Regions from separate parts of the Tatumella ptyseos genome, predicted to be linked through region 2. Evidence: riboswitches for the same ligand, from Rfam matches in the RefSeq annotation. Region 2 holds a riboswitch; each other region holds the start of a gene.

Region 1 (5,509 bases), 100 kb from region 2:
TATTTGACTATACCGAGGCGGTGATCGAAGAGCTGGCTTACCAAGGTGAAGAGATTGATCTTGGTGCATTGGAATCTCGCTTAGCCGCGGGGGGAGTAAAGATGCTTTACTTGATCCCAACCTTTGCTAACCCGACTGGGCGTATTATTGAAAATGCACAGCGGGCTGAAATTGTTAAGTTAGCCCATCGTTACCAGGTCGTAATTGTTGAAGATGATCCTTATGGGCATCTAGCCTTTACCGAACAACGCCGTGAAACCTTCTTCTCACTGGCCCAGCAGTTATATGGAGAAGATCATAACGTCTGTTACATGTCGAGTTTTTCGAAAATTTTCTCCCCGGGTTTACGTTTAGGTTGGCTAGCGCTACCTAAAAAATTCCTCATGGCGATTACTGTCGCGAAACAGGCATTAGATCTGCACACTTCTACGCTAAATCAACATATTGCTGCACGTTATATCGCATCGGGACGGATCGATGAGCGTATCGCTTTATTGACAGAAACGTATAGACAGCGCCGTGATTGGTTGATCGAGGCTTTACAGAAACACCTCGGTGATGCGATTACCTTTAACCGTCCCGAAGGGGGGATGTTTTTATGGTGTCACCTGAAAGAAGGTATGGATGCGAGTCTTTTATTGAAAGCCTGTATCGCAGAGAAAGTCGTGTTTGTCCCAGGTGATGTTTTCTTTGCCGAAAATCCGGAAAAGAATGCGTTACGTCTTTCTTATTCCATGTTGACCGAACAGACTGCCGGTGAGGCTGCCATTCGTATCGCCCGCGCGTTACAAACGCTCTCTTCGTAACATTCAGTCGGGGAAGGGTTTCTCTTCCCCGACTATTCACACACTTCTTTCGAAACCATCGAAAAAATCAGGTATAGTCCGTTTTTTCGGAGGAACCATGCTGACTAACACATCTGTACGTCTCAACAAATATATTAGTGAGAGCGGTATTTGCTCTCGTCGCGATGCCGATCGTTACATTGAACAGGGTAACGTCTTCATTAATGGACGACGCGCCGCTGTTGGGGCTCAGGTTTATCCTGATGATAAAGTGATGGTTAATGGTCAGCTGATCGAACCCCGTAGTGAAGATGACTTGATCTTAATCGCGCTCAATAAACCGGTGGGTATCGTCACCACTATGGAAGAGACAGAGCGCGATAATATCGGTGATTTTGTCAATCATAGTAAGCGTGTTTTTCCGATTGGTCGGCTGGATAAAGACTCTCAAGGTCTAATCTTTTTAACTAACCATGGCGATTTGGTAAATAAAATTTTACGTGCCGGAAATAACCACGAAAAAGAGTATATCGTGACGGTAGATAAACCGATCACCGACGAATTTATCCGTGGAATGGGCGCGGGTGTGCCTATTCTGGGAACGGTAACGAAGAAGTGTAAAGTTAAAAAGCTCGATACGCATGTTTTCCGTATCATTCTTGTTCAAGGCTTAAATCGGCAAATCCGTCGGATGTGTACTCACTTTGGTTTTGAAGTGACTAAACTTGAACGTACCCGCATTATGAACGTGAGCCTGGCAGGTATCCCTGTAGGGGAATGGCGTGATCTCACTGATGACGAGTTAATTGACCTGTTTAACCTGATTGAAGATTCTTCATCAGAGGATAAACCGGTTGAGAAAAAACCGGCGAAAAAAGCCCTTAAAAGACCAGATATTGCCCCCCCGGTCATGCCTGCTCGTTCAACGAAAAAGCCGCCCGCACGGCAAAAATTCACTAAGCCGGGGCGTCAAAAGAAAGGACGATAAGTGGATTGGCGTGCCATGCGCTGTGACAGTTCTATATTGGTACTTGACGCGAAGGCTTGCCTCAATTACAACTAAATAAAAGTCGGGGGAGTCTCGCGTAAAGAGACTGAGAGGCTGTGAGCGTATGACGCCGTGCAGCGACCCTTTGAACCTGACCCAGTTAATACTGGCGTAGGAAGACGGGTTGCCGATGAGCAACTTGGCATAGCCCTTAAAGGGTAAGTGTCTTATTCCCTCTGCCTTATCTGGGTCTCTCACTAAGAGGCCATCCATGTATTTTCTCCTCTCTACCACTCAGGCCAGACAATGAGTCGCTGGAGTGTTCTTGGTCGCGGCGTAAGCGGACTCTGCGTAGCAAAACTATTAGTCGAACAGGGCGAACAGGTTGAACTGATCGAGCAGCCTGACTCTCCCACCGCATCATGGTATGCAGGGGGAATGTTAGCGCCTTATTGTGAAGCAGAGAGCGCCCCCAACGAGGTTGTCACGCTTGGGCAGCACTCGCTTGCCTGGTGGCAACAGCGCGTACCTGATGTACAACAGCGTGGAACCTTGGTGGTTGCCCCTGCTAGAGATCAGCAAGAACTTCACGTTTTTGCCAGTAAAACAATCCACCATCAGTGGGTGAAGCCAGAGGAGCTTGAAGCCGAACTTGGCTCACGCTTTGATCGCGGGCTTTTTTTTGCTGAAGAAGGGCACCTCAATCCTCGCCAAGCCTTAGCTTCCCTCGCCCAGCAGTTACAGGAGCAAGGCGTAGTATTTCATTCCTCTCAGCCCAGCGGCAAGATTATTGATTGTCGGGGAATTAAGGCTCGGGCAGATCTATCATCGCTGCGTGCGGTACGCGGTGAAATGCTGCGTTTGCGTAGTGATGAACTCGATTTTTCACGGCCCATCCGGTTATTACATCCTCGATTTCCTTGCTATCTGGTACCACGCGGTGCTGGAGAATTCATGCTGGGCGCGACGATGGTGGAGACTGACGATAATCGTGGTATGAGTGCGCGGGCGGCGATGGAGTTATTGAGTGCCGCTTATACCTTACATCCGGCACTGGCGGAGGCGGAAATTATCGAGACCGCCAGTGGCTTACGTCCGGCTTATCCCAACAATCTCCCCTGTTTTCACTATCAAGACAACCGTTTTTATTTGAACGGTATGTACCGCCACGGTTTTCTATTAGCCCCGATGGTCGCACAGCAACTTGTTGAACAGTTAGCGAAGGAAAAGAGCAATGCAAATCTTACTTAATGGTCAGCCTGTGGTGACCGAGGCAACTGAGTTAGCGGGCCTACTACTCGAACAGCAGATTGATAGTACGGTAGTCGCCTGCGCTGTCGATGGCCAGTTTGTTGCAAAAGGCGGTTATACCACGTTCAATCTTCGAGAGGGCATGCGTGTTGAAGCCCTCTCACCGATGCAGGGAGGGTGAGTGATGTTTTATGGTACCTCGTTAACTTCACGTTGCTTATTGGGCACCGCGGGTTACCCCTCACCGGCTATTTTGAGTGCAGCCATTGAGGCGTCAGGCACTGAGGTGATTACGGTCAGTCTACGGCGTGAAGGGACTGGTGGGCAGGCGTTCCGCGAACTATTAAGTCAACACAACCGACATATTTTACCCAATACCGCGGGTTGCCACAGCGTAAAAGAGGCGGTGACGACGGCTCATATGGCTCGTGAACTCTTCAATACACCGTGGATCAAATTAGAAGTAATTGGGCATGCCGATAGCTTACAACCCGATCCTTTCGCCTTAGTTGAAGCTGCCAACATCTTATGTGCCGAGGGCTTTCAGGTCTTTCCCTACACCACCGAAGACCGCATTGTCGGTGAAAAGTTGTTAGCGGCAGGATGCCAAGTGCTGATGCCGTGGGGAGCCCCAATTGGATCGGGACAGGGACTGAATAATTTACGTGGATTGCAGGCGCTACGCGCTGCTTTTCCGGAAATCCCGATGATTATCGATGCTGGGATTGGTGCGCCCTCTCATGCAACGCAAGCGATGGAGCTAGGGTTCGACGGTATCTTACTCAATACTGCCGTGGCGAAAGCACGTGACCCAGTGGCGATGGCCCAAGCTTTTGGACAAGCCATTTCAGCGGGACATACCGCCTACCATGCGGGATTGATGGCGCAACGCGAGATGGCAGAGCCCTCTACGCCATTATTCGGTTTAGCGAATTTGATTTAGGAAGCCGTCATGCAACGTTATCAACGACAAATGCAGCTACCGGAAATAGGTGAGCAAGGACAACGGCGACTGCAACAGGCTAAGGTACTGGTGGTGGGGGCGGGTGGTTTGAGTGCGACGTTGCTGCCCCAATTAGTTGGGGCAGGTATCGGCCAGATTCGACTGTATGATGCGGATCGTGTGGCCCTGCACAATCTACATCGGCAAACGCTATTCACTCAGCAAGATGTGGGTAAAGCTAAAGCGCTATGTGCCCAAGCACATCTAAGCCAATGCAATAGTGAGGTATTGATCGAACCTGAGGTCACCCATATTACGGCCAGTATAGTGCGCGAGGCACTACGGGATATCGATATCGTCGTCGATGCTGCCGATAATTTTGCCACCACTTATCTCCTTTCGGACGCCTGCTTGACCCACGGATTACCGTTAATCAGTGCTTCAGTTCTGGGTACTCAAGGCTATGTAGGAGGATTTTGTGGCGGAGCACCAAGTTACAAAGCCCTATTTCCACATTTACCCGCGACGGCAGGCAACTGCCAAACCGCTGGGGTAATGGGCCCCGTTGTCGCTTGTATCGCCGCGGCCCAAGCTCAGATGGTACTAAGTTGGGTGTTACAGAGCACGCCCTCTCCGTTAGGTTTGCTAGTTAAGTATAATTTTAGCGATTGGCAATTTAATCAATTTCGATTCGACTCCGCTGAGGAGCCGATCGAAAAAACACTGCATTTTATCGATCGCGGACAACTGTTAAAGACCGATCTGATCGTTGAGTTACGGGATCGTGATGAAGCACCGCATAGCGTGACGGACTCAGCGGTCCGCGTACCGTTACAATCGTTGCATCACTGGACGGCACCTTCCTATCAACGTTTAGTGCTGGTGTGCCGTACGGGGCTACGCTCGGCACGCGCCGAACGTCTTTTACGCGAGCGCGGACTAAAGAATATCGTACTGCTTGCGGCAGGAGAGCCCTAATGCTGGGTTTCGAAGAGGTGAGTTTCTCTTGGTCACAGCAGCCATTACTGCATAACTTCTCCCTGACCTTTGCTGAGGGAAAAACGACTGCCCTTTTAGGGGCGAGTGGGATTGGTAAAAGTACGCTTTTACAATTGTTAGCTGGCCTACGTTCGGTTCAGAAGGGAATGATCCACGCAGACCGCTCACAGATAGCGTGGATGGGGCAGCAAGATCAACTGTACCCTTGGCTCTCAGTCATGGATAACGTCTTACTGCCCTCAACGCTCACTGGTCAACCGGTCGTTCGCCGTCATGCCGAACATTTGCTTGAGAAAGTAGGACTGGCTCACCGTTTGTCGGCTAAGCCTCATCAGCTGTCGGGAGGGATGCGTCAACGAGTGGCCTTAGCCCGTACACTTTATAGTGATCGACCGGTTATCCTGATGGATGAGCCGTTTGCCATGCTAGATGCCATCACTAAGTTGCGATTGCAGACCTTAACTGGCGAGCTGTTAAAAGGCAAAACGGTGATTATGGTCACCCACGATCCGGCTGAGGCATGCCGCTTAGCGGAAAGCATTC
Region 2 (5,509 bases):
AAAAATAGGCTGTTTATGGCGTTGATGCTGCGCCAATAAAATTTGTTTCCCTTTACGAATAGCGATAATGATGCATGGGGCGATCTGCGGATAATAGCGTTCGCCGCAATGCTCACATAAGCAGGCGAACTCTCTCTTTGAACGATTCATTTTAGATCCGCAATAGCCACACCAACGGTGCGAGCGATAAAATTCTGCGAGTTGAACGCCACGTCCTGCGAGCTGAAATAGCAATTTATCATCCCCCAAAAGGCGACGAACACTTTCCATATCGGTAGACTGATGTTGGCAAATCAGATAGCAGGGTTTCCCTTGATATTCACCTATTTGTCGCGCACCCTCTGGGTTAAGGCCGAGTTCGCTGGCCTTTCCAAAAGGAAGTTGGCCTTGGGGTAGCCAAAGATCCCGACCTTCGCTACACACCCACCATCCCTCTTGTTCTGTCATCTGATTAGATTTAACCACGCTATGCCTCCTAAAAGTCAGGTGAATTCATTAATATAGTCTACGCTTAGTTAACTAACCTTATTCGGAGCAGCCATCATGCTGACTAAACTAGCTAACTTAAGCGAAAAAATGACGGTAAGCCACCCAATGATTGACCAGTGGCTGGCTAGCCGCCGTGAATTATTGGTTGCTTACTACCAATTAATTGGACTCATTCCACAGAAAAATGAAAGTGAACGTTGTGATGAAGTAACACTTGATGCTTTCTGTCAGCGCCTTGTTGATTACCTTTCATCTGGACACTTTAAACACTATCAGCAAATTGAGTTATTGCTGGCCTCACCAGCCCAGCAAAATTTGCTGAGCGCCCTGTATCCACAATTAGAAGACAGTACTCAAACTTTACTTGCGCTGTACGATACCTATTTAGAACCCGCTATCGCTAACGGTGAAATCCCTAAATTACGTACTGTAATTTCGGAAGTGGGTATGCAGCTTGATGCGTTGTTTGATCTTGAAGATCAAATGTTACTTTCAACACAGCTAGTCGGTTCGCGTGAAGATTTATCTGAATTAACGAGTACGCCACCTTCAACGAGCCTGTTAAAACCCTCTCCTTCCCTCACATCAGGAACGTTAGACAGTTAATGACTACTGTTGTGAATTATTCTGAATAAGGTTATGGTGCAGTAAGGAGATCGTGAATCTCCTCTTAAAGCGAAGTTAGCTTATTTATCTTGTCGGAGTGCCCTACTGGGCTGAGACCGTTAATTCGGGATCCGCGGAACCTGATCAGGTTAGTACCTGCGAAGGGAACAAGAGTCAATCCTCTACCTTGATCCGTTTTAACACCTTCAAGGTATATTGCTCCTTCCGAACTCCGGACAAGCATTTTTCTTTCAATGTCGAGAAACTGCTATGTCTGAAACGCTATCACGCCGTGAAAAACGCCAACAAGCGCAACAATTCCTGCAATCCTTAACAGGTGCAACCTTTCCCAACTCCACGCGAGAATGGTTGTCCGGTCCACGAGATGATATCCGTGTACCAGTGAGAATGATCCATCTCTCGCCCACATTGAACAGTGATGCTTCTGTTTACGAAGAAAATCCTTCGATTCCTATATACGATACCTCCGGTCCTTTTGGCGATCCTGACTCCACCCCCAATGTTCACGATGGGATTGCACCACTGCGTGCCACATGGATTGCTGAGCGAATGGACTCTGAAGCGATCAAGCATACCGCCTCGGACTACACGCAACAGCGGTTATCCGATGCCACACTCGAAACCATTCGCTTTCAGAAACCCTTTCAATTTCGTAAGGCGGCTGCCGGCGCTTGTGTCACACAGCTACACTATGCCCGTCGCGGTATTATTACCCCTGAGATGGAGTTTATCGCCGTTAGGGAAAACTTGGGGCGAGCGACACTTCCCGTCGGTGACTTATTACGACAACACCCCGGAGCACCTTTCTGCTCGCAGACTCCACAAGAAATTACTGCAGAATTTGTGCGCCAAGAAGTCGCTGCTGGACGAGCGATCATACCGGCCAATATCAACCATCCTGAATCAGAACCCATGATTATTGGCCGTAATTTCTTAGTTAAAGTGAATGCAAATATCGGGAACTCAGCCGTTACCTCTTCGATCGAGGAAGAGGTCGAAAAATTGGTTTGGGCTACCCGCTGGGGAGCTGACACCATTATGGATCTCTCGACAGGACGTAACATTCACGAGACTCGAGAATGGTTATTACGCAATAGCCCAGTGCCTATCGGGACTGTCCCAATATACCAAGCATTAGAGAAAGCTAACGGTATCGCCGAAGATCTGGACTGGCCGCTATTCCGCGATACGCTTATCGAACAAGCTGAACAAGGCGTCGATTATTTTACTATTCACGCTGGGGTGCTATTGCGATATGTGCCAATGACAGCGAAGCGGCTCACCGGTATTGTCTCCCGAGGTGGCTCAATTATGGCCAAATGGTGCCTCTCTCATCATCAAGAAAACTTTCTTTATCAACATTTTCGCGAAATTTGTGAGATTTGTGCGGCCTATGATGTTTCGCTCTCATTAGGTGATGGGCTACGACCCGGCTCAATTCAAGATGCTAACGACGAAGCCCAATTCGCTGAGCTGAGAACACTAGGTGAGTTAACAAAAATCGCATGGGAATATGATGTACAAGTCATGATTGAAGGTCCAGGCCATGTACCCATGCATATGATCCAGCGGAATATGACCGAGCAACTCACACACTGCGAAGAAGCCCCCTTCTATACCCTAGGCCCTCTGACTACAGATATCGCTCCAGGCTACGATCATTTTACCTCAGGGATTGGTGCAGCCTTTATTAGCTGGTTAGGCTGCGCCATGCTCTGCTACGTTACTCCTAAAGAGCATCTTGGCTTACCCGATAAAGAAGACGTTAAACAAGGACTAATTGCTTATAAAATTGCGGCCCATGCTGCCGATTTAGCGAAAGGCCACCCTGGCGCACAAATCAGGGATAACGCCATGTCTAAGGCTCGCTTTGAATTTCGCTGGGAAGACCAATTCAATCTAGCCCTCGACCCCGAAACAGCACGTAAATTTCATGACGAGACGTTACCGCAGGCATCGGGTAAAGTCGCACACTTTTGTTCAATGTGCGGCCCCAAATTTTGTTCAATGAAAATCAGTCAAGAGGTGCGTCAGTTCGCTAAAGATAATCCTCGAGAGGAGCACCTTCCCCAAAATATCGAAGCTGAAATGCGGGGGATGGCTGAGCAATTTAAAAATGTTGGGGGAGAAATTTACACCCCAATTCTCCCCGAAAACGAACGGAGTCATTAATATGCGCTTTCCTGAAGTCCCCTTTGCACTCGGACTCTACCCTGTAGTCGATAGCGTTCAATGGATAGAACGCCTCCTTAATGCAGGCGTAAAAACGTTACAGCTACGTATCAAACACAATAATAGGGATGTAATAAGAGAAGAAATTCGTCAGGCGATTGTATTAGCTAAAGAATTTGATGCGCGGTTATTTATCAATGACGAGTGGCAATTGGCAATCGACTACCAAGCTTATGGCGTACATCTCGGGCAAGAGGATCTCTTGAAGGCCGATTTATCGGCCATTGAGCAAGCCGGGTTACGGCTCGGTGTTTCAACGCATAGCGATGAAGAAATTGAACGAGTATTACCAATAAATCCCTCTTATATCGCTCTGGGCCCAGTCTACACGACGCAAACCAAAGAAATGGCGATGCCACCCCAAGGTATTGCTCAGGTAACGAAGCATGTTGCCAAACTCAAAACAATTCCTACCGTCGCTATCGGCGGTATTTCTCTAGAGAGAGCAAAGGATGTTCTAGAAACAGGTGTAGGCAGTATTGCGGTGGTGAGTGCCATTACCCAAGCCACTGACTGGCGTGCCGCAGTGGCCGGTTTTCAGCAACTGATTAACGCACAGCAGTAATTATTTATAGAATGAGCCTCGGCTCATTCTATTTCTTTGAAGCCAGGCATTAGCCATACTGATGGCCAGTTTCCAGGTTCTCCGCCATCACAGGTTGGCTGATTATGGTAACTCATTAATTCGAAGCTTCTTCCATTAAAACGCCATACCGCACTCTCACCGCAATCTGCCAATCCGCGTCCGCGGGCAGTATGGTAAAGAAGACCTCGTTGTGAGTCATAGTGAGGATCAGTGAACCAGCTGACGGTTTGTAAATCACCTTGGTTATCCCTAAGCGGAATAGGTAAATCGAGCATTTTAGCCTTTTCGGGGTGATTCTTTGGCACAATGAATAAGATTGATGAGGATTGATAGGCCCCTGAAACACAGTTAATCATCACTAAAGCGTGCTGATTATCGAGAGGCTTGGCGTGACTTTTTTGTAGCGTTTCGTCCTCAGGCGTACACTCTTGATCGGTAAGGAGCTGAGCCTGCGTAGTAAGTACCGTTTCAATTAAATGAGTAGGATCTTTGAGAGGCAAAGGTTTGGTTTGTAGGGCGAAATGGGGTTCTATCGCATAGCGATGTGGGACGTCATTTGCACTCTCTTCACCCGGTGCAATAAGAGCTGTACGATTATGAATTCGGCCTTGGCGTTCATCGATAAAGTTTAATGCTCCCATTAGTCCGGCTAAAGAAGTCCCTTCATCGGGATCCTGCGACAAAGAAAGTGTCGAGGCATTGGTCAGTAGCTGGAGAAACGCTTGGATCTGTACCAAAGAATTTGATGAATAGCCTGCAGCATCATGCTCGCTGTCTGCTTGATGCGACGCTAAAGTTGTTTGCCAACGCTTACCATCTACCCAGATACCTTCTGGCAAATCACTATCATAGCCCGCCATATCCAAGGCTATAGCGCCTCTAGGCCCGGCTTGGTAAGTTAAAATTATCCGAATATCTTCATCGGGATTAGCATTCCGCACATCACAGTCGTTTAAGTTATTACAGGTAACTTGCCATTGCTGAAATAAACGCTGCACCGGCTCAGAAGCGCCAGCGAACGTAGTGAAAAACATCCCCGCGAGCAGTGGTAATACTTTCCAGCGCATCTTCATATCGGGATCCTTAACAAGGCATAAAATAGGGGAGACTCTACATAAAAAAAACCCTGCCTAAGCAGGGTTTTCACTTAACACATCTAATTATTCGTCTGAACCGCCAAGACCTGCATTAAGCAGCTCAGCTAAGCTCGCGGAAGCTTCGTCTGCAGTCACTTGTGGTGCTGCAGGTACTTCACCTTGCTGGCGACGGCGCATACGATCTTGGTGGTATGCATAACCGGTACCGGCTGGGATTAAGCGTCCAACGATAACGTTCTCTTTCAGGCCACGTAATTCATCACGCTTACCTGCCACTGCTGCTTCAGTTAACACGCGCGTCGTTTCTTGGAACGATGCTGCCGAGATAAATGACTCAGTTGCCAGTGAGGCTTTGGTAATCCCTAACAGGTCGCGATGGAAAGTTGCGGCAACTTTACCATTTGCTTCCAGTTCGCGGTTAGCGATCAGGATGCGCGATACTTCTGCTTGTTCACCTTCTAAGAACTCGGTGCTACCG
Region 3 (5,509 bases), 420 kb from region 2:
GTTACTGGTTTTTATGGGCGTAGTTTCCCCAGGGTTTAGCATGAGTCATTTCGTGGCCCATGGCTGGTCAGGACAGGATCATTTCTCGATGGCTGCCCTGCCCGGCATCTTTGCGGCGATCCCTTTCGCGATCTGGTTTTTCTTGGCAATTGAGGGCGCTGCGATGGCCGCCGAAGAGGCCAAAAATCCTAAGAAGACCATCCCTATTGCCTACGTGACCGGTATTTTAACCCTAGTATTCTTAGCCATCAGTGTCATGTTGTTTGCAGGTGGCGCAGGCGACTGGCGTGCCCTATCCGGGATTAATGATCCGCTTCCTCAGGCAATGAAAATGATCGTCGGCGAACATTCTCAATGGATGCATATGCTGGTTTGGATTGGACTATTCGGCCTAATCGCCAGCTTTCACGGCATTATTCTTGGCTACTCCCGACAATTCTTTGCCCTATCTCGTGGTGGCTATTTGCCTGCCTCACTGTGTAAGCTCAGCCGTTTTCAGACCCCACATCGCGCCATCATTGCGGGAGGAATCATCGGCATGATAGTGGTTTGTAATGATGGCATGATGCTACAAGGTATGAGTTTAACGGCTGCGATGATCACTATGGCCGTATTCGGTGCCAACGTTATGTACATCATGAGTATGTTAAGTCTGTTCCGCTTACGTAAAACAGCGCCAACACTCGAACGTAGCTACCGTGCCCCTGGGTATCCCGTAATCCCCGGTATTGCATTAGTCCTCTCGATGATCTGCTTTGTCACCATGCTCTGGTTTAACCCCGTCATTGGTGGTCTATTTATCGGATTAATGATCCTCGGTTACCTCTATTTCCTCACCACTAAAGTGAGACGCCAATCGAGTCAGCAAATCAATCTTACCGTCGTAGAAAACAAATAATTCCTGATGAGATAGGGCAATGGCCCTATCCAAAACCTCTTACTGACGATAGCAGTACAAGGAGTAGATGATGACCACACGTTCCACGATTATGGATACCAACAGCTTTCGCGCTGAACATGCCGATGCATTAAGCCCTGAAATCCGTCAACTCACCGATAAACGCGATCGTATCCTTGGCGAATCTTACCGCCTGTTTTATCGTAATCCGGTTCATCTAGTAAAAGGTGAAGGACAATATTTATGGGATGCAGAAGGCCGAAAATATCTCGATGTCTATAATAATGTCGCCAGCATTGGGCACTGCCACCCCGCGGTGATCGAGGCGGTGAGTAAGCAAATGCAGCAGCTCAATACCCATACCCGTTACCTTCATGAGAATATCTTAAATTATACAGAATCGATCTTAGCAACCACCCCAACGGAAATCGATCGTGCGATGTATATGTGTACCGGATCAGAGGCGAATGATCTGGCTATTCGTGTCGCGAAATCCTTCAGTGGTGGAACAGGGATCATTGTAACTCAAGAGGCCTATCACGGTACCAGTGAGTTAACCTCAGGCGCCTCCCCCGCATTAGGAAGTGGCCAAGCGTTGGCAGCAACGACGCGCGTCGTCCCTGCCCCGGATTTTTATCGTTTAACACCCAGCGATCCAGGCCATTGGTTTGCCAATGAGATCCAAAAACAGATTGATGATATGAAACAAAACGGTATCAAGTTTGCAGGCTTTCTTGCCGATTCGATCTTCTCGTCAGATGGCGTGTTACCCAATCCTCCGGGCTTTCTTAAAGCGGCGATCGATGTCGTTCATAAGAACGGCGGTATTTTTATTGCGGACGAAGTCCAACCCGGATTTGCTCGCACAGGAGATACCTTCTGGGGCTTTGCGCGCCACGGCGTAGTGCCCGACATTATTACCACGGGTAAACCGATGGGGAATGGGATCCCGGTCTCGGCACTCTTTGCGAAAAGTGATGTGCTCGCCTCGTTCAGTGACCATATTCCTTACTTCAATACCTTTGGCGGTAACCCTGTTTCAATGGCGGCCGCACAAGCTGTATTAAAAGTCATTCAAGAAGAGAACTTGCAAGAGCATAGCCGCATGATGGGCGCTCGATTACTCGAAGAGCTTAGCCGCTTGCAACAAAAATATCGCTGTGTCGGCGATGTTCGAGGTGCAGGACTCTTTATTGGCTTTGAATTGGTGACTGATCCGGAGACTAAACAACCGAATAAGGCGTTAGCCCTAGACTTAATCGAGCGCCTGCGTGATCAAGGGATCCTCACGTCAGTCGCGGGTCCTTATGGCAACGTATTAAAACTGCGCCCGCCTCTGGCTTTCCAAGCCGCGGATATCGACTGGTTAGTGGGCGGTCTTGATCGCGCACTGGAACAACTCTGTCCTTAATCGCTCTCGTTCGCGCAGTCAGCCCTGGCTGCGCGTCCTTTCATGATCTTTGCTTTCCTCTTACTCAATAATTGCCTAGAATGCTCAGACTCAACGGGGTGCAGTCACGCACTGCTGAGAAACACCCGTAGAACCTGATCCGGTTAATACCGGCGGAGGGATTTGAGCGCACCTTTCTCAGATCCTTTGCGCCAACGAGCAACATTTTCTAGGAGCGCAAAGTGTTTCCAACTAAAAAGTTTGTTACAGGGTTATTATTGGCCCTCACCGCACTGCCCGCCTTGGCGGCTAAGCCAGTATTAACGGTCTATACCTACGACTCTTTCGCGTCAAAATGGGGACCAGGCCCGGCAATTAAAACCGCTTTCGAAAAACAATGCGGCTGTACATTACACTATGTCACCTTAGAAGATGGTATTTCACTGCTTAATCGCCTGCGAATGGAAGGCGCGCGCAGTAAAGCGGATGTCGTGCTGGGACTGGATAATAATCTATTAGAAAGCGCCACAAAAACCGGCCTCTTTGCCCCTGCTAATATTGATACGCAAAAGCTTAAGGTGCCCAATGGCTGGAGCGATAAGACTTTTATTCCTTATGATTACGGCTACTTTGCTTTCGTTTATAATAAAAAACGTTTAGCTCACCCGCCGAAAAGTCTACATGAGTTAGTCGAAAGCCCTGAAAAATGGCGTGTCATCTATGAAGATCCCCGTACCAGCACTCCAGGACTGGGGCTTTTATTGTGGATGAACCATGTATTTGGCGATAAAACCGCCCAAGCATGGCAGCAGTTGGCGAAAAAGACCGTCACCATCCCTCGCGGATGGAGTGAAGCTTATGGACTATTTTTAAAAGGTGAAGCTGACCTGGTGCTAAGCTACACCACTTCACCGGCTTATCATATTATGGAAGAGCATAATAATGACTATGCCGCTGCGAACTTCTCAGAAGGTCATTATTTACAAGTTGAAGTGGCCGGGCAGCTCGCAAAAAGCCCACAGCCGGCGCTCGCTCATCAATTTATGCAGTTTATACTGTCTGATGATTTCCAAAAAACCTTGACGACGGGCAACTGGATGTATCCGGCTACGCATCAACCGCTCCCCACCGCCATCGAGCAACTTCCGGTGCCTCAGAAAGCCTTACAATACAGTGCGTCACAAGTAGCGGCTTCTCGAGCATCCTGGGTCGAAGCATGGCAGATGGCTGTTTCGCGTTAATGAATCGTTGGCGTCTTCCCGGCAGCTTTGCGGCCTTTCTTATCCTTTTCTGTCTTATCGCAGCGCTTAGCGCGCTGCTGTTCGCCGCCCCCTTGCCTTCATTAGGGGGACTACTGGACGATGCCTACCTTCTTCATTTGATCGCGTTTTCGTTCAAACAAGCCTCACTCTCGGCCCTTATCGCCGTCGGTTTGGCGATCCCTATTGCTCGGGCCTTACAGCGTCGGCACTTTCCCGGTAAAATTTTATTGCTACGCCTTGCCAGTATGACTTTAATACTGCCAGTACTGGTGGCGGTATTCGGCTTAATGACCATTTACGGTCGTGAAGGCTGGCTGGCCATGCTGTGCCATCGGCTCGGTATCGATTATACCTTTAGCCCCTATGGGCTAAGCGGGATTCTACTGGCCCACGTCTTTTTTAATTTACCACTCGCCACGCGCCTATTGTTACAAGCCTTACAACAGATACCTACTGAGCAGCGACAACTGGCCGATCAATTAGCGATTCAGGGATGGAATCTGTTTAAATTTCTAGAATGGCCTTGGTTAAAACGGCAACTATTCCCCGCCTTCGTACTGATTTTTATGCTCTGTTTTACTAGCTTTGCCATCGTCTTAACTTTAGGCGGTGGTCCCCAAGCCACCACCTTGGAGCTCGCAATCTACCAAGCTCTAAATTTTGATTACGACCCGGGTCGCGCCGCGCTACTCGCCATCATCCAACTGTGTTGCTGCGGTGGCCTATTAGTTTGTAGCCATTGGTTAACCCCGATCCGCACTCATGAGGTGAGTTTACGCCAGACTTGGCAACCTAAAGTAGAGGGTGTAGGCGCCCTGATTATCGATGCGCTAGCGTTAGGGGCACTTATCCTATTACTGATCCCGCCACTTATCGCGGTCATCACTGCCGGTATCGGTCCGCAGACGCTTGCAGCCTTAACTGATCCAGCACTCTGGCAAGCAGTCGAGCTTTCACTCAACATTGCTGTCGTCGCGGGTGTATTCAGTGTCAGTATCATCCTAATGATATTATGGACGTCTCGGGAATACCGTCGACGACAGCAGTATGGCTGGGCCAGTTGCCTTGAAGGCAGTGCAATGCTGATTTTAGGTGTTCCTAGTATTGTTCTGGCTACAGGAGCTTTTCTAATCCTGAATCAAACCGTTGGACTCAATTATTCACCAGCCTATTTGGTCATTATCGTCAATACCTTGATGGCGTTACCTTATGCCAGTAAGTTACTCGAAAGCCCCATGCGAGATTTAGCAAATCAATATAGTCGTCTCTGCCTCTCACTCAACTTAGGTGGCTGGCAGCGGTTACGTTTTATTGAATTACCTCTATTAAGACAGCCGATGTTACAGGCCTTTGCGTTTGCATCATTGATGTCGATGGGAGACTTCGGTGTGATAGCTCTGTTCGGTAGCCAAGATTTTCAAACGCTACCTTATTACCTCTATCAGCAGATGGGCGCTTACCGGACGCAACAAGCGGCAGTGACTGCTCTACTATTACTGCTCTTGTGCTTCCTGATTTTTATTCTTATTGAAACCTTGGCGGACCGCAATGCTCACCGTAAATCAACTAAGTTGTGATTACCCACAACAGCCCCTGAGTTTTACCTTATCCGTTTCGGCAGGGGAACGGGTGGTGATATTAGGCCCTAGCGGCGCGGGCAAAAGTACACTGCTTAATTTAATCGCCGGTTTCATTCCCGCCAGCCAAGGAGAGGTATGGATAGCCAATCAGAATGCGACGACATTAGCCCCCGCCAAACGACCGCTATCGATGTTATTTCAGGAAAATAACCTTTTTACCCACCTGACCGTTAGGCAAAATCTCGCCCTCGGCTTATCCCCCACCATGCGTCTTTCTGCCGCTCAGCAGCAGAAACTCTTAGCATTAGCTGACCGTACCGGCCTGTTACCGCTGATGGATCGTTTGCCTACGCAGCTTTCCGGTGGCCAGCGACAACGC
Region 4 (5,509 bases), 1.0 Mb from region 2:
CTCTGGTACCATACTGCCACCGGTGGCCCAAACCAGATGCGTCGTAGTATTTAACGTCGAGGGATCCTTACCGATCCATAATGGGCCTTGCATACCGGCTAAGGCTGAAGGTTCGAGTTGAACGCTTTCGCTATGATCGAGCAGCCGTTGTAAGTCAGAGAGTCGTTGATCGCTCAGTGTATAACAGCCATCAATTAGCGACGCCATTGCCCGCCCAACGAATCCCGATGCGCGGCCGACAGCCAAGCCATCGGCAATGGTGTGGTTGTCGAGGCCAATATCTTGTACCGAGATTGCCTCGTGGTAGCCAGTACTTAGCCCTAGCAGCATACAGGGTGAGTGTGTCGGCTCAGCAAAATAACAGCGAACGGCATCGCCAAAGGCTAACTTCAGCCCAAATGCTACGCCGCCCGGCCCGCCTCCCACACCACAAGGTAAATACACGCAAAGGGGATGAGTCTCATCGACAGTGACCCCTAGTGCCGCTAACTGCGCGGGTAAGCGTAATCCGGCGACGGCATAACCGAGAAATAGGGTAGAAGAATGCTCATCATCAATAAAGAAACAGTAAGGATCCTCTGCCGCCGTTTGTCGGCCCTGTTCAACCGCAACGCTATAATCGTTCTGGTGTTCGACAACCGTAACGTGGTGCGCCCTGAGTCGCTGTTTTTTCCACTCGCGGGCATCGGATGACATATGCACGATCACTTGAAAGCCTAAGGTTGCCCCCATAATCCCGATGGATAAGCCGAGATTTCCGGTCGATCCTACCGCTATTTTATAGCGACCCAATAATTGTCGAAATTGGGGGGTGAGTAGTCGACGGTAATCGTCCTGTTCGCTAAATTCCCCTGATTCCAGCGCCAGTTTTTCTGCCAAGACTAATACTTCGTAAATGCCCCCTCGGGCTTTAATCGATCCGGAGATCGGCAGGTGACTATCCTTTTTAAGCCAGAGCTTACCGGGTAAGTGACCTTGTTGTGCTAAGGCCTGCTGCATGACGGGGATGCCAACAATATCCGACTCAATAATTCCCCCACGCGCCCGGCTTTCTGGGAAGGCCTCGGCAATCAAGGGGGCAAAGCGTTGCAGTCGCTCGGCCGCATCCTGAACATCCGCTAAGGTAAAGCCTACGCGTTTCAACCCCTCGCTGGCAGGCAGTCGTTGCGGGTTATGCCAAAATAAAGGGGTCTGGGTTGAGAGCTGCTGAACAACCTTATTGTTATTCAGAGCGGGGTATTTATCCGTCATCGTTTTATTCACTTATTCTACACCTAGCGTTAGTCGGGGCGTGGTGACTTACCTTTGAGAGGCAGCATACTGTTGTAACCGGTAAGCTGACAAGTGATCGCTTTTCAGCCTAGGGTGAGGACAAATCATGTGAACCTATTATGAATTTATTGCATTATGGCCGCCTAGTGCCTAGGTCACATAAAACCTAGGCGTTGATCATGAGGCTACTATTCTGAACAGTTTTCAAGCAGGTCAGCTTAACCGCTTACAAACCTTCGCCTTGGTGGCGGAAAAAGGCTCTATTGCTGTAGCCGCAAGAATACTCTGCTTAACGCCCAGCGCCGTCAGTCACCGTATTCGTCATTTGGAGCATGAGCTCAACTTGCCGCTTTTTACTCGCTCGCACCGCAAAATTACCTTAACAACTGAGGGGGCTCGCCTTTTCCAGAAAATAACGCATTCTTTCGATTTACTGAATAAAGAGCTGCTTTCTCTAAAACACCAAGGAGTAGAAGGGCGCTTGAGTCTCTATACTCGCCCCTCTTTTGCGCAGGCATGGCTCGTTCCCCGGCTGAGTGATTTTTTAGACCGATATCCTGGTATCGAAGTTTGCCTCTCAACGGGCAATGACCCTATCCAGTTGGATGAGCTCGGCGTCGATATTGCTATCAATTTCGGCCAGCTTAATCTACCCGGGCTTGTCTGTACGCCATTGATGAACGAATCCATGACACCGGTTTGCTCAGCCTATTATGCTGACAAGTTTGGATTAGTGAATCATCCTGAGCGATTAAAAGAATGCCGCTTATTACACGACCATAAAGCATGGGAGACGAATAGCGGTGACCATGAGTGGCAGCAGTGGACAGAGGCCTTCGATATTAGCTTAGCGGCGGCCTCTCATCTCTATTGCGATCAAATGGCGTTATCGGTTACCGCCGCACTCCATCATGGTGGCGTTGCCATGGGGCGGATGCGTTTACTCGAAGATAGTCTTCAATCAGGTAACTTGGTGGCCCCCTTTCCCGATAAGATTTTAGTAAGCCCTTATGGCTACGCGTTATATACACAGCAAGGTACCCATTGGCCTAAGGTTAAACTGTTTATGGCGTGGATAGCCGAGCAAGCGGGTGTCATAGGATGAGACGGGATTGGGGATCGCTTTGTACGTTATACGCATTTTATTCGACAGCCCCAGACGACAGTTTCCTTGCACCGATACACAACATCTCTTAAGCTGGTCAGTTATAGAGAAACGCTTTCTCTTCGACTCGGGGTGCCTACTTAATCAGGCTGAGAAATACCCGTACTACCTGAACTGGATAATGCCAGCGTAGGAAAGTCACTCGCCTCCTTGGGGGCTGTCTTTCTACCGCCGGTGGGAGACAATATGCCCACAAATACCGCTATACCTGAGCTTGATGCAGCCATTGCCCAACAGGCTATCGCTCAGCTTGCCGAGCATCCCCCCCTCATTCACTGTATCACTAACACAGTCGTACAAAATTTTACTGCCAATCTGCTGCTTGCGGCTGGGGCGATTCCAGCGATGATTATTGATCCGAGTGAATGCCAAGAATTTGCGCAGATCGCCGATGGGCTGTTAGTGAATGTGGGTACTCTTCACCATGAACACTGCCCTACTTATTACCATGCCGCGGAAAATGCTAATCGTTTTGGTAAGCCTTGGGTACTGGATCCAGTGGCTGTCGGAGGCTTAACGCTGCGGACCGAATTTTGTCGCAAATTACTGTCGTTAAATCCGAGCGTAATTCGCGGCAATGCCTCGGAAATCAGCGTGTTAGCGGGTGAGTCGGCGGGTGGCCGAGGGCCAGAAACGCAACTCAGCGCCGATCAGGCACTCGACGCCGCGCAAAAACTGGCGATAACGATTGAGGGCATAGTGGTGGTCACCGGGGAAGTGGACCTGATCACTGATGGGGATCGGACCCTTGGGGTTTCAGGAGGTTCGGTGCTCGCGACTCGGGTGACGGGGGCCGGTTGTGCATTGTCGGCACTCTGTGCGGCTTTCGCCTCGTTAGAGGGGGACAGGCTTAGTAACGTGGCAAGTGCATGCTGGATGCTATCACGGGCGGCTGAGTTCGCGGCCCGACAGGCAGCGGGCCCAGGAACCTTTGCGCTGCATTTACTAGACGGTCTTGCGCAGCAGAAGGAGGCATAATGAGCCCTTATAATATTCTAACCATTGCGGGAACTGACCCTTCGGGTGGCGCGGGGATCCATGCTGATTTAAAAACCTTCAGTGCGTTGGGAGGGTATGGCGCGAGCGTTATTACTGCTTTAGTGGCGCAAAATACCTGCGGTGTACAAGGTATTTTTCCTGTGACGGCTGAATTTGTTGGCCAGCAGTTAGACTCGGTCCTCAGTGACCTTGACATTGCCAGTGTAAAAATGGGGATGTTACATCATCAAGGGATCATTGAGCAGGTAGCGGCAAGCTTGCAGCACTCGTCAATCCCATGGCGAGTTTTGGATACGGTGATGTTGGCAAAAAGCGGTGATCCCTTATTAGACCCCGAAGCGATACGTTGCCTACGTGAGGTCCTGATCCCCGAGGTTTCAATTATCACCCCGAATATTCCTGAGGCCGCAGCGTTACTCGATTGTCGACCTGCGGAAAATGAGACGCAGATGCGCGAGCAGGGCGAAAAACTGCTGACATTAGGCTGTGAGGCGGTACTAATGAAGGGCGGCCATTTGCAGACGGCAGATAGCCCTGACTGGCTAATGACGACCACAGGTGAGCAGCGTTTTAGCCAGCCGAGAATTGCGACACATAACACCCATGGTACAGGCTGCACCTTATCCGCTGCATTGGCAGCGTTGCGCCCACATTTTACAGATTGGGCGCAAACGACTTGGCAAGCAAAACAGTGGTTGCAAGGGGCGATTGCTCATGCCGATGAGTTAAATGTTGGACAAGGCCATGGTCCCGTACATCATTTTTACCAACAGTGGCCCGTAAGTTTACCCCAATAGGTCACAGGTCGCGGGTAGACGAAAACGGATCGCTTCGCCCAAGACCTTAAAGTGAAAGTGCGTGCCGCTTTGCGGTTCACCATCCAAGTTAAAGGTCATGGTATGTTCGCTCGTGAGGGTAAATTCACTGGCGCGTTGATTAATGATATTGGGATTTTCATCATCACGGGTCAGTGAGTGCAGCAGGGAAGGGAACAGCTCTTGCGCCGTAATGACGGTCAAGGCCAATTGCTGATCGTTAATCAAGGCCGTTGGACAGAGTCGCTGCCCGCCTCCTGCCATACGACCATTACCGACTGCGATAACTAAGGCATCGCCTTGCCATTGCCATTGCTCACTGGCGAGTGTGCAATGGTCTGGCTTTAAGCGGTCCATCCGTAACAGTCCATGCAGGAAATAGGAGGCCCCACCCAGTGCTGATTTCAATTTTTCTGGCGTCTCGGTGGTGATCCGTGTTCCAAAACCCCCTGTCGCCATATTGATAAAATAGTGCTGCTGATTGACGCAGACAAGGTCGATAGGCTGCGCCGTCACCGTCAGGGCTAACCTCAAGGCAGCTTCGATTTCCTGTGGTACGCCAATACTGGTGGCAAAGTCGTTAGCGGTTCCCAGCGGCAACACGGCAAGTGGTGGACGTTGTGTTGCCGCGAAACGCATTAGGCTATTAACGGCTTCGTTTAAACTTCCATCGCCACCGCCGATAATCAGGGTTGAACAGCCAGCTTCGATGGCCTCGGTAATGAAACGGTGGCAGTCACCGAACTCCCAGGTCACCCTAACTTCTAGGCTTATCCCTTCTTCTCTTAGAAGAGTGACAGCGTCACGAATTATTGGATCACTGGCTTTTTTGCCATGTAGAATCAGAAACGCTGAACCCATACTCTTTACCTTTACTCAATCAAATTGGCTCCTTTATACCACACCTGCGCGATGATTGTTGCGATGGGGTGCTTGCGTAGTCTGCCCCTGTTCTAAATGCCTAACGAGTAAGGCGTAGCCAAGCTCGGTATTAGGGGGGATCGGTATCCAGACGCGATAACCATCACCTGGGGCCACCGTGATGGGGCGGTGTTGTTTATCGTGCAGGATATCAAGAATAAAAGAGAAATTACCCTTAGGTGTCATCACTTCAAGGTGGTCACCACACTGGAATTTATTTTTAACAATCACTTCGGCGAAACCTTGGTCTTGGGCTTGACTAAACTCCCCGACAAACTGCTGTCGATCAGAAACAGAGTAACCTTGTTGCGTATTCTGATAGCTGTCATGGGTATGA

The links. Region 2 has a riboswitch for thiamine pyrophosphate ahead of thiC (phosphomethylpyrimidine synthase ThiC). Riboswitches for the same ligand answer to the same signal wherever they lie in the genome.
Region 1: linked by a shared signal. The riboswitch ahead of QJR74_RS14275 (FAD-dependent oxidoreductase) and the one ahead of thiC (phosphomethylpyrimidine synthase ThiC) in region 2 are both predicted to bind thiamine pyrophosphate.
Region 3: linked by a shared signal. The riboswitch ahead of thiB (thiamine ABC transporter substrate binding subunit) and the one ahead of thiC (phosphomethylpyrimidine synthase ThiC) in region 2 are both predicted to bind thiamine pyrophosphate.
Region 4: linked by a shared signal. The riboswitch ahead of thiM (hydroxyethylthiazole kinase) and the one ahead of thiC (phosphomethylpyrimidine synthase ThiC) in region 2 are both predicted to bind thiamine pyrophosphate.

What each region holds. Positions count from the first base shown of each region.
Region 1 covers NZ_CP130649.1:3,020,475-3,025,983, reverse strand. The annotation lists gene QJR74_RS14285 (aminotransferase-like domain-containing protein) at 1-806, shown strand, start outside; gene rluF (23S rRNA pseudouridine(2604) synthase RluF) at 904-1,773, shown strand; TPP riboswitch at 1,848-1,968, shown strand; gene QJR74_RS14275 (FAD-dependent oxidoreductase) at 2,080-3,024, shown strand; gene thiS (sulfur carrier protein ThiS) at 3,008-3,205, shown strand; gene QJR74_RS14265 (thiazole synthase) at 3,209-3,967, shown strand; gene QJR74_RS14260 (ThiF family adenylyltransferase) at 3,977-4,945, shown strand; gene QJR74_RS14255 (ABC transporter ATP-binding protein) at 4,945-5,509, shown strand, end outside.
Region 2 covers NZ_CP130649.1:2,918,947-2,924,455, forward strand. The annotation lists gene nudC (NAD(+) diphosphatase) at 1-447, opposite strand, end outside; gene rsd (sigma D regulator) at 544-1,095, shown strand; TPP riboswitch at 1,179-1,279, shown strand; gene thiC (phosphomethylpyrimidine synthase ThiC) at 1,366-3,288, shown strand; gene thiE (thiamine phosphate synthase) at 3,290-3,913, shown strand; gene QJR74_RS13815 (DUF1176 domain-containing protein) at 3,937-5,007, opposite strand; gene rpoC (DNA-directed RNA polymerase subunit beta') at 5,095-5,509, opposite strand, start outside.
Region 3 covers NZ_CP130649.1:2,503,947-2,509,455, forward strand. The annotation lists gene eat (ethanolamine permease) at 1-898, shown strand, start outside; gene QJR74_RS11940 (aspartate aminotransferase family protein) at 969-2,309, shown strand; TPP riboswitch at 2,394-2,488, shown strand; gene thiB (thiamine ABC transporter substrate binding subunit) at 2,531-3,529, shown strand; gene thiP (thiamine/thiamine pyrophosphate ABC transporter permease) at 3,505-5,127, shown strand; gene thiQ (thiamine ABC transporter ATP-binding protein ThiQ) at 5,099-5,509, shown strand, end outside.
Region 4 covers NZ_CP130649.1:1,899,222-1,904,730, reverse strand. The annotation lists gene QJR74_RS09025 (D-serine ammonia-lyase) at 1-1,251, opposite strand, end outside; gene dsdC (DNA-binding transcriptional regulator DsdC) at 1,517-2,377, shown strand; TPP riboswitch at 2,496-2,590, shown strand; gene thiM (hydroxyethylthiazole kinase) at 2,624-3,415, shown strand; gene thiD (bifunctional hydroxymethylpyrimidine kinase/phosphomethylpyrimidine kinase) at 3,415-4,233, shown strand; gene yegS (lipid kinase YegS) at 4,222-5,112, opposite strand; gene trhP (prephenate-dependent tRNA uridine(34) hydroxylase TrhP) at 5,146-5,509, opposite strand, start outside.